4 regions of the Exiguobacterium sp. s46 genome follow, and region 3 is predicted to be linked to each of the others. Evidence: riboswitches for the same ligand, from Rfam matches in the RefSeq annotation. Region 3 holds a riboswitch; each other region holds the start of a gene.
The links. Region 3 has a riboswitch for thiamine pyrophosphate ahead of KNQ08_RS05000 (ECF transporter S component). Riboswitches for the same ligand answer to the same signal wherever they lie in the genome.
Positions count from the first base shown of each region.

Region 1: another riboswitch for thiamine pyrophosphate. It lies ahead of tenA (thiaminase II); the one in region 3 lies ahead of KNQ08_RS05000 (ECF transporter S component).
Region 2: another riboswitch for thiamine pyrophosphate. It lies ahead of thiT (energy-coupled thiamine transporter ThiT); the one in region 3 lies ahead of KNQ08_RS05000 (ECF transporter S component).
Region 4: another riboswitch for thiamine pyrophosphate. It lies ahead of KNQ08_RS02660 (thiamine phosphate synthase); the one in region 3 lies ahead of KNQ08_RS05000 (ECF transporter S component).

Region 1 covers NZ_JACSMY010000001.1:278,564-281,961, forward strand. The annotation lists gene abc-f (ribosomal protection-like ABC-F family protein) at 1-701, opposite strand, end outside; gene KNQ08_RS01435 (DUF1002 domain-containing protein) at 978-1,859, opposite strand; TPP riboswitch at 2,053-2,159, shown strand; gene tenA (thiaminase II) at 2,234-2,929, shown strand; gene KNQ08_RS01445 (hypothetical protein) at 2,981-3,277, shown strand; gene KNQ08_RS01450 (glycoside hydrolase family 3 protein) at 3,308-3,398, opposite strand, start outside.
Region 2 covers NZ_JACSMY010000001.1:1,346,820-1,350,217, reverse strand. The annotation lists gene pknB (Stk1 family PASTA domain-containing Ser/Thr kinase) at 1-45, shown strand, start outside; gene rsgA (ribosome small subunit-dependent GTPase A) at 71-976, shown strand; gene rpe (ribulose-phosphate 3-epimerase) at 979-1,635, shown strand; TPP riboswitch at 1,658-1,767, shown strand; gene thiT (energy-coupled thiamine transporter ThiT) at 1,829-2,389, shown strand; gene KNQ08_RS07175 (thiamine diphosphokinase) at 2,391-2,993, shown strand; gene KNQ08_RS07170 (amino acid permease) at 3,048-3,398, opposite strand, start outside.
Region 3 covers NZ_JACSMY010000001.1:946,479-949,876, forward strand. The annotation lists gene KNQ08_RS04990 (GNAT family N-acetyltransferase) at 1-881, shown strand, start outside; gene KNQ08_RS04995 (50S ribosomal protein L25/general stress protein Ctc) at 1,173-1,850, shown strand; TPP riboswitch at 1,946-2,045, shown strand; gene KNQ08_RS05000 (ECF transporter S component) at 2,146-2,718, shown strand; gene KNQ08_RS05005 (ABC transporter ATP-binding protein) at 2,715-3,398, shown strand, end outside.
Region 4 covers NZ_JACSMY010000001.1:519,684-523,081, forward strand. The annotation lists gene KNQ08_RS02650 (OsmC family protein) at 1-124, shown strand, start outside; gene nagZ (beta-N-acetylhexosaminidase) at 121-1,341, shown strand; TPP riboswitch at 1,398-1,500, shown strand; gene KNQ08_RS02660 (thiamine phosphate synthase) at 1,583-2,176, shown strand; gene KNQ08_RS02665 (FAD-dependent oxidoreductase) at 2,173-3,117, shown strand; gene thiS (sulfur carrier protein ThiS) at 3,114-3,314, shown strand; gene KNQ08_RS02675 (thiazole synthase) at 3,317-3,398, shown strand, end outside.

The sequences.
Region 1 (3,398 bases), 670 kb from region 3:
TCACCGTCCTCGAGTTCAACGATCGAGGTGACGACGGCGTCTAAGAAGACCCGGTCGTGAGAGACGAGCAGGATGGTTCCTGTGTAGTCCCGTAAGAACTGCTCTAGCCATTCCACGGCAGCTAAATCAAGATGGTTCGTCGGTTCGTCAAGAATGAGCAGATTTGGCTCCATGAGTAACATGCGACCGAGACAAATCTTCGTCTGTTCACCACCGCTCAACTGGTGGAAAGGACGAGTGAGTAACGGACGAAGGTGTAACCCGTTCACCATGCGCTCGATTTTCGAGTCGAGTAGATAGCCATCCTTTTGTTCGAACGCATTCGTCGCTTCCGCATATCGTGCGAGTAACGCATCCAGATTCTCTGGTGCTGTCGCCATCATTTGCTCCAACTGTTGCATCCGAGAACGGATCGCGAGGATGTCTTCAAACGCTGTCCAAAGGACGTCGAGTCCGGTCATCGTCTCACTATATACAGGAAGTTGTTCCAAATAGCCGATCGTCAAACCGCTCTTTTGATAGATGACACCACCGTCCGGTTGCTCAAGGCGAGCGAGCAAGCGGAGTAATGTCGTCTTGCCACTCCCGTTTCGTCCAATTAGACCGACACGGTCGTGTTCGTTTAAGAAGAGGGAAACATCCGTTAAGATCGTTTCGCCTCCGAATTGTTTGGTTAGGTGTTGAATGTCGCAAATCATCATAATCAATTGATCCTTTCGCGCGCATCAAAAAAAGGAGAGCGCAAATAGCACTCTCCATCACGTGTGAAAGATGCGCTTTGCTGTATTTTTCAATCATGAAGTTCTAAAAAAGGGCAGAGGGGTGCCTTAGAACGCCATTCCATGAAAAATCGCGCGCAACAGATACAATTGTTCCATCAACCAGTGTTTGCACGCGGCAAAGTCCATCTTTTCACACCACCTTTCGTTTCAGATATCTCTAGTTTACTATTTTTTTGTCAGTTACGGAAGTCTGAATTATTTGAACACGCCAGCGATTGAACTGAAGAAGTCACTGAGTCCATCGAATAATTTAGCGAAGAAACCTTTCGTTTCTTCTGATGTTGCGAACGCGTGGATGTCTTGCCCCGCATTTTTCAAACCACTCTCGATTTGTCCCCAGTTGATGTTCGCTTGCTCCATTTGATTGAATAGATTCGTCAACCGGTCCATTTGTGCGTCAGACAACTGGATATTGTTGTTTTGAATGACTTGGACGATCAGGTTTTCGATCTCGACTTTGGTTTCCGGTTTTTGATTGGCGATCTCAGCCTTGATCTCATTCATTAAGTCAGCGACTTTATCCGTGCCGACCGTTTTTCCGACGTCTGATGTGACCGATAATTCTTGCTGTGCTAAATCCTTGCGTTCGTCACTTAACTTAATTCCAGTCTCAGCGGAAGTTTGATCGTACGCTTTCATGATTCCTGTCAGTGCCGATGTCCCGGTCACCTTGTAGGGAGAAGTGATCGTGATATCGGCATCTTTGACACCCGCTGTGACGAGAGCGTTGAGATACATATCCTTTGTCACCCATGTGATGTTCTCCGTCGAGACGGAAAGTCCATCACCTTTTTCCGTCAGTTCGATCTTAGCCGACGAATACATGTTGCCACCTTTTTGCGACTGTGGAATGTTTTTCCCGAGATATTTTTCTTCGTCAGCAGAAGTGGCGATGATCGGTGTGATGCCTTCCGGTGCATTGAGACGGGAAAGCACCCATGCTTTATCCTTTGCGCCGAGCGACTCCCCGAGTGTGACGATCGTCTTATCGACGACTTGTTCGGCAGATGCGGCTGTCGGGAGTAATAGAGCAGAAGCGATAACGGCTGACGCCATGATTTTTGTTGGTGTATGCATAATGAAATCCTCCAATTGTAAGTAACAGAATGAATTATAGTATCAGGTACTAAAGTTAGTGTACGAGAACGAAAGAAGTTCGGAATCGGTCTGTAGATGGAGACGGCATCCGTCTTCTGACACTCCATAGTATAGCGAAAAGAGGACAACTTGACTTCCGTTTTCAGCATGCTATAGTGGATGGGAATCGAATAATGACCACTAGGGGAGTCGGTAGACCGACTGAGACGAACGAAGACGTTCGGACCCTTTGAACCTGATTAAGTTCGTACTTACGGAGGGAAGTGGCGTCAAGTCTTGTTCTTCTTGCGCCATGCCCGTGTGTTTCGGGGTGGTGTTTTTTCGTTTCATAACTAAACGAGGAGGATGAGATCATGACATTCACACAAGAAATCAAACAAGCGGCACAAGCGTACTGGGATAGTAGTTTTACGCACCCATTCGTACAAGGAATCGGGGAGGGGACGTTACCGCTCTCGAAATTTCGGCATTACGTCATGCAGGATGCCTATTACTTAAAACACTTTGCGAAGATTCAAGCGAAGGCAGCGTCAAAAGCAGACGACTTCGCGACGATCGCGACACTTGCCGAACATGCTACTTCGACTTACGAGGCAGAGTTGAGCTTACATCAATCATTTTTTGAGCCGCTCGGTATTACGGAAGCAAATCTTGAAGCATTTGAACCGGCACCGACAGCATATGCGTATGTCTCCCACATGCATCACGCGAGTGAAGGAACGCTCGGTGAGACGATTGCTGCTATCTTGCCATGTTACTGGTTGTATTATGAAGTCGGACAGCAATTACTGACGTGTACTCCGGAAGAAAAAATCTATCAGCAATGGATCGACACGTACAGCTCGGAATGGTTTGAAAAGGTCGTCTTTGAACAGATTGCACGGCTTGATGCACTGGCGGAACAAGCGAGCCCGACGGAACGCGAGCGGATGAAACGTCATTTCGTGACAAGTTGTTACTATGAGTTACTCTTCTGGCACATGGGGTGGACGGAAGAGACGTTCACGTCGGTCTACGAAAAGATTCCAGCACGCCCGGTATCTTCTTAAACCAGTAGATGGTAGAATTAGGAATACCATCTGGTGAAAGTAGGGATTGGAATGGAAATCGTAGTCATCGCACTCGTGATCCTCGCGGCATATGCTATGCAACGAATGCTTGGTAAAGTCAAAGTAAGATTTGTAGGACTTATCATCCCAACGTTGATTGTGTTATCCGGTATATCCGCATCGACTCGAAACTTCAAGGTAGCGTATAGCATGGGAAGCTATATTTCTGCTGTTCTTGTCATCGTCGTCTATGCACTGCTGACTTATTGGTTATACCGCGTCTACCATCGTGCGAAAGAAGAAACTGAATATCCGTATCAATCATTAAAAGACCGAGGCATCCTTTAAGGAGCTTCGGTCTTTTGGTGTATCACGTCATCATTTTTTCCAGTTTTTAAAGCCGTCACCGAATTCGAGATGCAGTTGATCGGTAAAGACACCGTTCTGAAAGACCGGCACATCAACCGGT
Region 2 (3,398 bases), 400 kb from region 3:
CGTTCAAAAACCATCACGTACAATCAAGCAAAAGACGCACAATGAATGTGATGAAAAAGGAGTGCATAGGATGACGGAACAACGCATCGAAGAGAATCGAGAAGGAACGATCATACGTCTGCAGGGTGGCTTTTATGATGTCATGACACCAGAAGGAGAGGTACGTTCACGGGCAAGAGGGAATTTCCGAAAACGCGGCATCAGTCCAGTCGTCGGAGACGAGGTCGTTCTTCATATCGAAAGTGAGACAGGATATATTCTCGAAGTGAAGGAGCGGGACAACTTTTTAGTACGCCCTCCAGTCGCGAATATCGACCAGGCATTGCTCGTCGTCTCGGCGGCAGAACCTGATTTTTCAGCGCACTTGCTCGACCGATTTCTCGTTTTGATCGAAGCGAAGGAAATTCAACCCGTCATCCTATTGACGAAGATGGATTTGCTGGACGATGTTAAAGGACCGGCTGTCCGAGAGGCGATTGCCGCTTACCGGAAGATTGGGTATACGGTCATCGAGACATCAAGTGAGACGTTGGCAGGTATTGAGCAAGTCCGTCCGTTACTTGCTGGAAAAACGAGCGTTCTCGCCGGACAATCCGGTGTCGGGAAAAGTTCATTGCTCAATGCACTGGAACCCTCTCTTGATTTAGAAACAAGTGCGATCTCGAAATCACTCGGACGCGGACGTCATACGACGCGCCACGTCACATTGATGCCGCTTGCCGAAGGATTGATTGCCGATACGCCAGGTTTCTCGAACCTCGATTTTCCGTATGATATGGAAATCGAGGATGTACGGTGGAGTTTCCCTGAATTCGTGGCTGTACAAGACGATTGTAAATACCGAGGTTGCTTGCATTTGAATGAACCCGGTTGTGCCGTCAAGGAAGCAGTCGAAGCTCAAGAAATCATGTCCTCTCGTTATGAGAACTATGGTATGTTTATAGACGAAATCAAGAATCGAGCCCGGAGGTATTGAAGATGATTAAAATTGCACCATCTATCTTATCAGCAGATTTTGCGAATCTCGAGCGTGATGTCAAAGCAGTCGAAGCAGCAGGCGCGGACTATATCCATTTCGATGTCATGGACGGTCAGTTCGTACCGAACATCTCGTTTGGATTACCTGTGCTTAGCAGTTTACGTCAAAAGACGGATATGATTCTCGATGTCCATTTGATGATCGACCAGCCAGAACGTTTCGTTGAAGATTTCGTCAAGGCAGGGGCAGACATCGTGACGTTCCACGTCGAAGCGACGAATCATGTCCATCGTGTCTTGCAACAAATCAAAGCAGCGGGTGCAAAGGCAGGGGTCGTCTTGAATCCCCATACGCCATTATCAACGATTGAACACGTCCTTGAGGATGTCGATATGGTATTATTGATGACGGTCAATCCGGGCTTTGGTGGACAAGCCTTCATCGAGCGTGTCATGCCGAAACTCGCAGCACTCGCGCAAATGAAAGCAGATCGTGGGCTGACATTTGAAATCGAGATTGACGGTGGCGTTAATCCGGAAACGGCAAAGCTTTGCATCGATAACGGTGCGAACGTTCTCGTCGCTGGATCGGCAATCTACAATGCACCAGATTATGCGGAAGCGATTACTAGCATTCGTCAAGGGGCTGCCGTATAATAAGAACGAGAAAACGAAATATGATGACCGCAAGGGGTGTCGCTTGAAAAGCGGCTGAGAGGAGTCTTTTAGACTTTAACCCTTCGAACCTGTTCCGTTCAAACGGACGTAGGGATGTGGCGCACGCAGGCAGTACGGCGTTCGTCGTACTGCCTTTTTGCGTCCTCTCGTACAATGAAGGAGGAAAAATAGCATGAAACGGTTACAAATGATGATGGAAATTGCCATCTTCGCCAGTCTCGGAGTCGTCTTTGATTTACTGATTCCATTCAAAATGCCACAAGGTGGCTCGATCAGCTTAGCGATGTTACCGATCTTCGTCATGGCATTTCGCCACGGTGTCGTCGGAGGTGTCGTCACGGGAGCACTTGTTGGTACGATTCAATTGATGTTTGCCCCACAAGTCTTGACGATCGTTCAACCGATGCTTGACTATACGATTGCGTATGGTGTCGTCGGATTAAGTGGTCTGTTCGCGCGTCAAGTCAGACTAGCCGCGCGCAATGGACAAAAGAAAAGCTTGATGGCGTTCGTTCTCCTTGCGACGTTATTAGGAGCAGGGCTCCGTTATATCTGTCATGTCATCAGCGGAATCGTATTTTTTGCCAAGTATGCAAAAGGTCCAGTCGTGGAGTACTCTTTCGTCTATAATGCAACGTATATGGTTCCTTCGTACATTTTATGTGGAATCGTAGCAGGAATTTTATTCACGACTGCACCACGCTTACTACGTTATTCGGCACGAGGCGTCTGAGATGCGGGCGATTCTCGTCTGTGCCGGTCCACAAGAAGAAGTGCCGGATTTACGGACGTTTTGTCAGCCGGGTGATTTTATCGTCGGTGTCGATGGTGGTGTTCAGACGATTGAATCGTTTGGGCTGACATGCGACCTGACGATTGGTGATTTTGATTCGCTTGGTTATGTACCAGAAGGGGCAATCGTTCATCCGGCCGAGAAAGATGAGACGGATCTCGAACTGGCACTTCGTACAGCATCAGAGATGAAACGGTTTGAGGATACCATCATCATCGGGGCGACAGGTGGGCGGCTCGACATGACCGTCCAAAATGTGTACCTGTTGAAGCGATATCCAGAGACCAGACTCGTGACGAAACGAGAAGAGGTGCGATACTTGGCTGAGGGAACGTATGCAGTCGAAGCAGGGAGCTATCATTATCTTTCTTTCATTCCACTCGTACCATCGACTTTAAGCTTATCCGGAGTCAAATATCCACTCGATGCACATCCCGTACCCGTCGGAGGTTCCTTGACCGTTAGTAATGAATGGCGTGCGTCAGAAGCGAAAGTAGAGCTCCACCAAGGAGAACTATTGATGATGCGGACGCTTAAGGAATAGAACAATCATATGAAAGAGGCCGTGGACAAATCCACGGCCTCTTTTTGTATGAAATTATTCTTCGAGTTGAGAAGGGGCGACACGGATGTCGCTTTGGGCGGATAGATGTTTTCCTTTGACGAAGAGATGATAACTTCCCCACATGACGAGGAAGAAAGGAACACCGATGTATAGAGCGATTCGTTGATCCGCTTGAAACGCAAGACTGACGAGGACGACGACGTTTAACGTCAGCGAAATCAGTGGTAACACCGGATAGAGTGGTGTCTTGAATTTCAGTTCGGATAAATCGTGTCCGTTTCGGACGAACTGACGACGAAACGCGAGCTGAGAAGCAGAGATGGAAATCCAGCCGACTTGAGCGCCAAGTCCGGCTAAGGACAAGAGCCAAATGAAGACGGTATC
Region 3 (3,398 bases):
TCTCGATGGCTGTTGGCAGTGGCACCCTCGCCAATGATATTGTCGCACAACAACTGAGTGGACATGGATTGATTCTAAACGGTGGCGAGTTCGGTCAACGCTTGATCGATCACGCGGCACGAGCAGGAAAGTCATTTGATATCCACCTGCTTCCGTCCGGTCACCCGATCGACTTGGAACAACTCGCAAGTCAACTGCATCAAACGGAGTACGACTGGATTTGGTTGACGCATTGTGAGACGTCTACGGGCGTTCTCTACGATCTCGATGCGGTAAAAGCGCTATTAGATCAACGAACCGCACTCATCGTCGATGCGATCAGCGCCGTCGGGACCGGACGTTTCTCATACGCTGGCTGCAGATTCGTCACGACCGTCTCCGGAAAGGCAATTGGGGGTTTACCGGGTCTTGCGTTCATCGGTCATACAGACAGCATCCTACCTTCTCCACGAATTCCACGTTATCTGGATCTCGGACTCTATGCGGAAGGCGTCGCCTTTTCCGGCTCATCGAACTTGTTGCTGGCTTGTCAGGCAGCGCTGGATGCCCTTGATCTCGATCAAGCAGCCATCAAGATGACCTATCTCGAACAAGCCGTTCGCGCTACTGGTTTCAACCTTCTTGCGACTCAAGAAGCGCAAGCGCCGGGAATTCTGACGATCGTTCATCCGTCGGCAACCGCTTTAGGAGACGCTCTTCGGATTCAGGGCTATCATGTTCAATATGAAAGCGACTATCTCGTCCGTAATCAATGGCTCCAAATCTCAACGATGGGACAGACGACGATGCGGCACATCGAACGTCTCATCCGCGTGTTGGTCCGTGAAAACCAACGCATCACCATAAAAAATGAAAAAAACGAAAGACCTCTCAACCCTTGATTTCAAGCGGTTTGGAGGTCTTTCGACTTTAAAAAATAAAAATTAGAGGTTTAAGGATTTAAAACATAGGGGTATAAACTCACTAGCACCGCATCAAACGGTGACTTACTCACACATGTTTCTCAATATCAGCGTAATGACCTGGGAGAGAAATGCAAAGTCACGAAAGCGTCAGATTCAAAGCGAGTCTGAAACCGATTGTCTTAGCATGTTTCATATTGTTCAGGACTTGTCCTGCTCCTACATTCATTACCTTTTGAGGGCTATACCAAATTCAAGGGGGAAATGAACATGTCAGTTAAATTAACAGCCGAAAAACGCGAGGTACGTCCACGCTCACTCCGTAAACAATTACGTCATGAAGGAAAAGCTCTTGGTGTCGTGTATGGTTACAAAGTGGAAAGTACACCAATCGCATTTGAAGAAAAAGAATTGCTTAAAATCGTTCGAGAAAACGGTGAGAACGTCTTGATTTCACTGAAACTCGACGGTAAAAATATTAACGTCTTGATCAACCGTCGTGATATGGATGTCTTCACACCAACTGTCGATCACGTTGAATTCATCGCTGTTAAAATGGATGAAGAGACAGAAGTCGAAGCAGACGTCGTACTCGTCGGCGAAGCAGCTGGCGCTAAAGTCGGCGGATTCCTGTCACAGACACTCTTTAAAGTAACAGTCGCAGCAACACCAGATAAATTACCAGAGAACGTCGAAGTCGACGTCACGAACCTCGAAATCGGCGATTCGATCTCTGTAGCTGATCTTCCGGAACAAAAAGATTTCCGTATCGTCACAGAAGGCGACATTCAAGTCGCAGCTGTCGTCGAATCTACACTCGAGCAGGATCTTGAGGAAATCGAAGAAGCAGAAGCTGAGGCGCAAGCGGAAGCTAGTGAAGACAACGAAGCGGAAGCTACGGAAGAGTCTTCAGAAGAAGCAAAAGAAGAGAACGAAGATAACAAATAAGTCGTTTATCGATACGCCCTTCGTGGCGTATCGTTTTTTTGTGTCTTGACAATAGACAGAAGATTGCCTAAAGTGAACAGCGTATCACCTATTACTATATCCACTAGGGGAGCCCATTTGGCTGAGACGATTCACTTCGGACCCTTCGAACCTGATCTAGTTCATACTAGCGTAGGAAAGTGGAGCGATCACATCCAATGACTCCTGCTGCGCGCAGTTTTTCTGAGGACCGCTCTCTTTTTTACGGAGGGCGGTCTTTTTTGGTGTCTCCCCCACTTAAAGGAGGACGAACACGATGCAACACTGGAAAATGAAAGAAATCATGGTCATGATGATGCTCGCCGTCGCTTGCGGGGTCATCTATCTCGGTTGGTCAACACTCTGGTTACCGATGTCTGCGATCTTTGGACCTGTCGGTGCCAACTGGATGTTTGGGATTTGGATCATCGCGAGCCCGCTCGTCGCAGCAATCATTCAAAAACCAGGTGCCGCCCTCATCGCGGAAATCGTCGCGGCAGCCGTCGAGCTGTTCACGGGTAGTCACTTTGGTTTATCGGCTCTTCTAATCGGGGTCTGCCAAGGGCTTGGCGCGGAACTCGTCTTTGCGATGACGCGTTATCACCGTTATGACACCTGGACATTGATGTTATCGGGTGTTGGAGCCGCAATTGGTAGCATTGTCTATAGTCTGATCGCGAACGGATTCGGTTACTACACGACGACGACGTTGCTTGCGACAACAGGTTTACAATTGATTAGTGGTGCATTACTCGGCGGCTTGCTTGCAGCGATTCTCGTCCGTCGCCTTGTTGCGACCGGTGTCTTAAACGGGTTTGCGGCAGGACGTGCGAAACGGGAAGTCGCATGATTACTGTCGACGATCTCAGCATCCGCTATACGGGTCAGATAAAATCGGTGCTCGATCATGTATCGCTGACGATCGAGCAAGGAACGACCCTTTTGCTTGGACGCAGTGGGAGTGGCAAGACGACACTGCTTCATGCCCTAGCCGGACTGACACCGGAGACGATCGAAGTCGAACAGACTGGTACCGTTACCCGGTCCGGTTCGGTCGGAGTGCTGTTCCAAAATCCAGAAGAACAGTTCTGCATGGAAACGATCGGACGCGAAATCGCCTTTAGCTTAGAAAACCGGTCGATTCCACGTGCGGAGATGGAGGAACGCATTGAACGCTTACTCGCACTCGTTGGTCTCCCTCTCCCCTTCTCGACACCAATCGCGAGTCTATCCGGGGGGATGAAACAGCGCCTCGCGCTCGCCGCGGTCCTAGCGCTCGAGCCGACGATCTTATTACTCGATGAACCAACGGCTCAGATTGACCCGATCGGGCAACACGAGCTGATGGCGTTGATCTTTCGGATTCAGAAAGAACATGATTTAACGATCGTCTTGATCGAGCACCAACTCGATGTCTGTTTACCGTACATCGATCAGGTTGTCTTACTTGAGAACGGATCGATTACTGCGACGGCGCATCCGCAGGATTTGTTCCCGCAGGCTTATACAGAGCTTCAATCGAAAGGCATC
Region 4 (3,398 bases), 430 kb from region 3:
AGATAAGGTCCGTCGTGCCATCTCGTTATCAAAGGATAAATATTGTTCGGTCTCGCAATCCCTGAATGCTGAGATTTCCGTCTATTATTCGATCAATGGTGTGCGGAGCGAGGATCCTTTGTGAAGAAAGTAGTGCTGATCGGTTGCCTGTTGCTTGCAGGGTGTGCACAGGAGACGACGGAACCAACGAAACCATCACAACCGGAAACGAAGCATCCGACAGAAGAAAAGAAACCGAAGCCTGAGCCAACGAAAGAAGAACGACAACAAGCACGATTAAAGCAGCAACTTGAAGCGATGTCGACGTCAGAAAAGATCGATCAACTGCTCTACATCGGAGTCGCCGGCACGGAACTTTCAGCAGCTGACCGGAAACTGTTAAAGACGCATGCGATTGGTGGGGTCTTACTGCTCGGCGGAAACATCACGTCGGAAGAGCAACTCTTGACGTTCACGCGTGCGATTCAAGAGACGAACCAAAAACCGTATGCGTTCGTCGGGATTGATGAAGAAGGCGGACGCGTCAGCCGGGTACCGGATCAACGATTACGTCTACCGACGAGTCAACGGATGGCGCAAGGAGCAGATGAAGTGAAAATGGAAGACGTCGGACGTACGCTCGGACATTTGTCACGTTTTTATGGCTTCAACATGGACTTCGCGCCGGTCCTTGACGTCAACAGTAATCCGAACAATCCGATCATTGGCGACCGTGCGTTAAGTGCTGATCCGAATACCGTCGCGACGCTTGGTACGGCACTGATGCACGGGATGCAGGAGACGGGAACGATTCCGGTCGTCAAACATTTTCCCGGTCACGGCAATACGAGTGTCGATTCCCATGTCGGGCTACCGAAAGTGACGGCATCAAAGGAAGAATTGAAGCGGACGGAGCTGTTACCGTTCCAAGAAGCGATTCAAGAGGGCGCCGAGATGGTGATGGTCGCCCATATTCTCTATCCCGCGTATGACGATATGAATCCGTCCTCGCTCTCAAAGCCGATCTTGACTGACCTCTTGCGTCAACAACTCGGATTCAACGGTGTCATCATCACGGATGATCTCGTCATGGGGGCGATCACGAAACAATATGGTCTCGCAGAAGCGGCACGTCAGTCGCTCGTCAATGGAGCTGATATGGCGATGTTTTCAGAGGCAGGTGCTTACACAAAGGTCCATGCTGAAGTGATGCAAGCCGTCAAAGACAAAACGCTGACGCCGGAGATGCTCGATGCCAAAGTAATGCGCATCCTGAAGCTGAAGCAGACGTATGCCGACAGCCAAGAGCAACAGCGACCAACGAAATCGGAACTGATTCAGCAAGTGGAAGCGCTCAACTAGGACTAGCGAAGCAAAGCGACTCATGCTAGACTAATGGGGCAAGCCAATTAAACACGAAAAGACACTAGGGGAGTCTCCCAGCAGACTGAGACGGAAGTATCCGGACCCTTTGAACCTGATCTAGTTCGTACTAGCGGAGGGAAGTGGCTCGAAACCTTAGATATCCTTAGCGCTTCAGCGCATTTTCGGACCACTCCCTTCAACATCGGGAGTGGTCCTTTTTCGTATGGAAAGGAAGAACATGATGCGTCTACATCTGATTTCGACGGGATCCATCCATCCGATTGACGAAATAAAGACTTTTCAATCGCTTCAACCTTATACGGATCAGCTACATCTACGTGAACCGAACTTGTCAGCAGCAGAATTACTTGATCTGATTGACGCACTCCTTGCGCATGGTTATTCGCTTGATCAGTTAACCGTTCATGACCGGATCGATGTCGCCCATGTCGCCGGCATCGGTGTGCAGTTGACGCGCCGTTCCTTGCGTGTCCGCGATGTGCGACGTCATTTTCCGGACCTCGTCATCGGGAAATCCGTTCATTCACTAGCAGAGGCACTAGCAGCAGAAGCGGAAGGAGCCGACCGACTGCTGTACGGTCATATTTATTCGACAGCGTCGAAGCCGAACATGCCACCACGAGGGATTGACGCCTTGAAGCAAGTCGTCACCTTCACGACGAAACCAGTCATTGCAATCGGCGGGATCACACCAGAACGCATGCCTGAAATCGCAGCGACCGGGGCAACCGGAATCGCTGTCTTATCGGGTATTCTCGGTCAATCGGATCCACTCGCCGCCGTCAAGCGTTACCAGGGGGTTCGCGTATGACGGATCACATCATCATCGGCGGCGGAGTCATCGGGTTGACGCTTGCTTACGGTCTCGCCTGTCAGAATGAATCCGTCGTCGTCTTAGAACGTGGAACATGCGGACAAGGGACAAGCCGAGCGGCTGCCGGGATGCTTGCGACGGACATCGAGCTGAGAGCAGAATTGCATGCACTTGCCGCGCGAAGTCGTCGTCTGTATCCACTGCTTGCACGTCGTCTCGAGCGAGAGACAGGCATCGATTGTGGGTACCGGGAACAACCGTTTTTGTTAAAACGTAAAGGACGCGAGCATCTGTTTCCAGCTGTCGGTCAAATCGATCCACGACGACTGACGACTGCATTGATGTATGCCTTACACGCACGTGGCATATCGATTGAAGAACAGGTAGATGTCACACGCTTCGAAGAGAGCGATGACTTCATCAAGGTCGAGTCGAACGCGGGAACGTGGACCGGACGAACAGTGACGGTCGCTGCCGGACGCGGGTCGCAAGCCTTGCTCGATACAGCCGGCATTTCGATCGCGACATATGGGGTCAAAGGGGAATGTCTCGCCGTCCGTCTCGCGGGTCAGCCGTTACGCTCGATCCTGTTTGATGACGCCGTCTACCTCGTTCCGAAAGCAGACGGTCGGATTTTGATCGGTGCGACCGAACTGCCGCACGACGAGACGATCGGTGTCAGTGTCGCAGGGGTCACGTCATTGCTTCAAGCAGCAGAACGACTGTATCCACCGATTCGTGACGCGGTCATCGAAGAAGTCTGGTCCGGTATACGACCACAAACGGCGTCTGGCTTGCCATATATCGGAGTCGCCGATTCATCCCGTCGGATCTTCCTAGCGACGGGGCATCATCGGCATGGCATATTACTCGCACCGGCGACAGCGGAAGTCTTGGCAAATACATTACGGTTGATTCAGAAGGAGGAAGTCCGATGAACATTACGATTAACGGCAATGACCACACGATCGATCAGATTGAAACGATCGAGGACATGCTCACGCAACTTGGCTTAGGGGAAAAGCTCGTCATCGTCGAACAGAATCGACAAATCATCGATCGCGCGGCGTATGGTCAGACGGTCATTCGGGACAATGACACATTTGAAATCGTTCATTTCGTAGGAGGAGGATAAACATGCTGAAAATTGGAGAAAAGACATTTGAATCACGATTATTACTCGGAACAGGGAAATATACGGACGCTACCGTACAGCAAG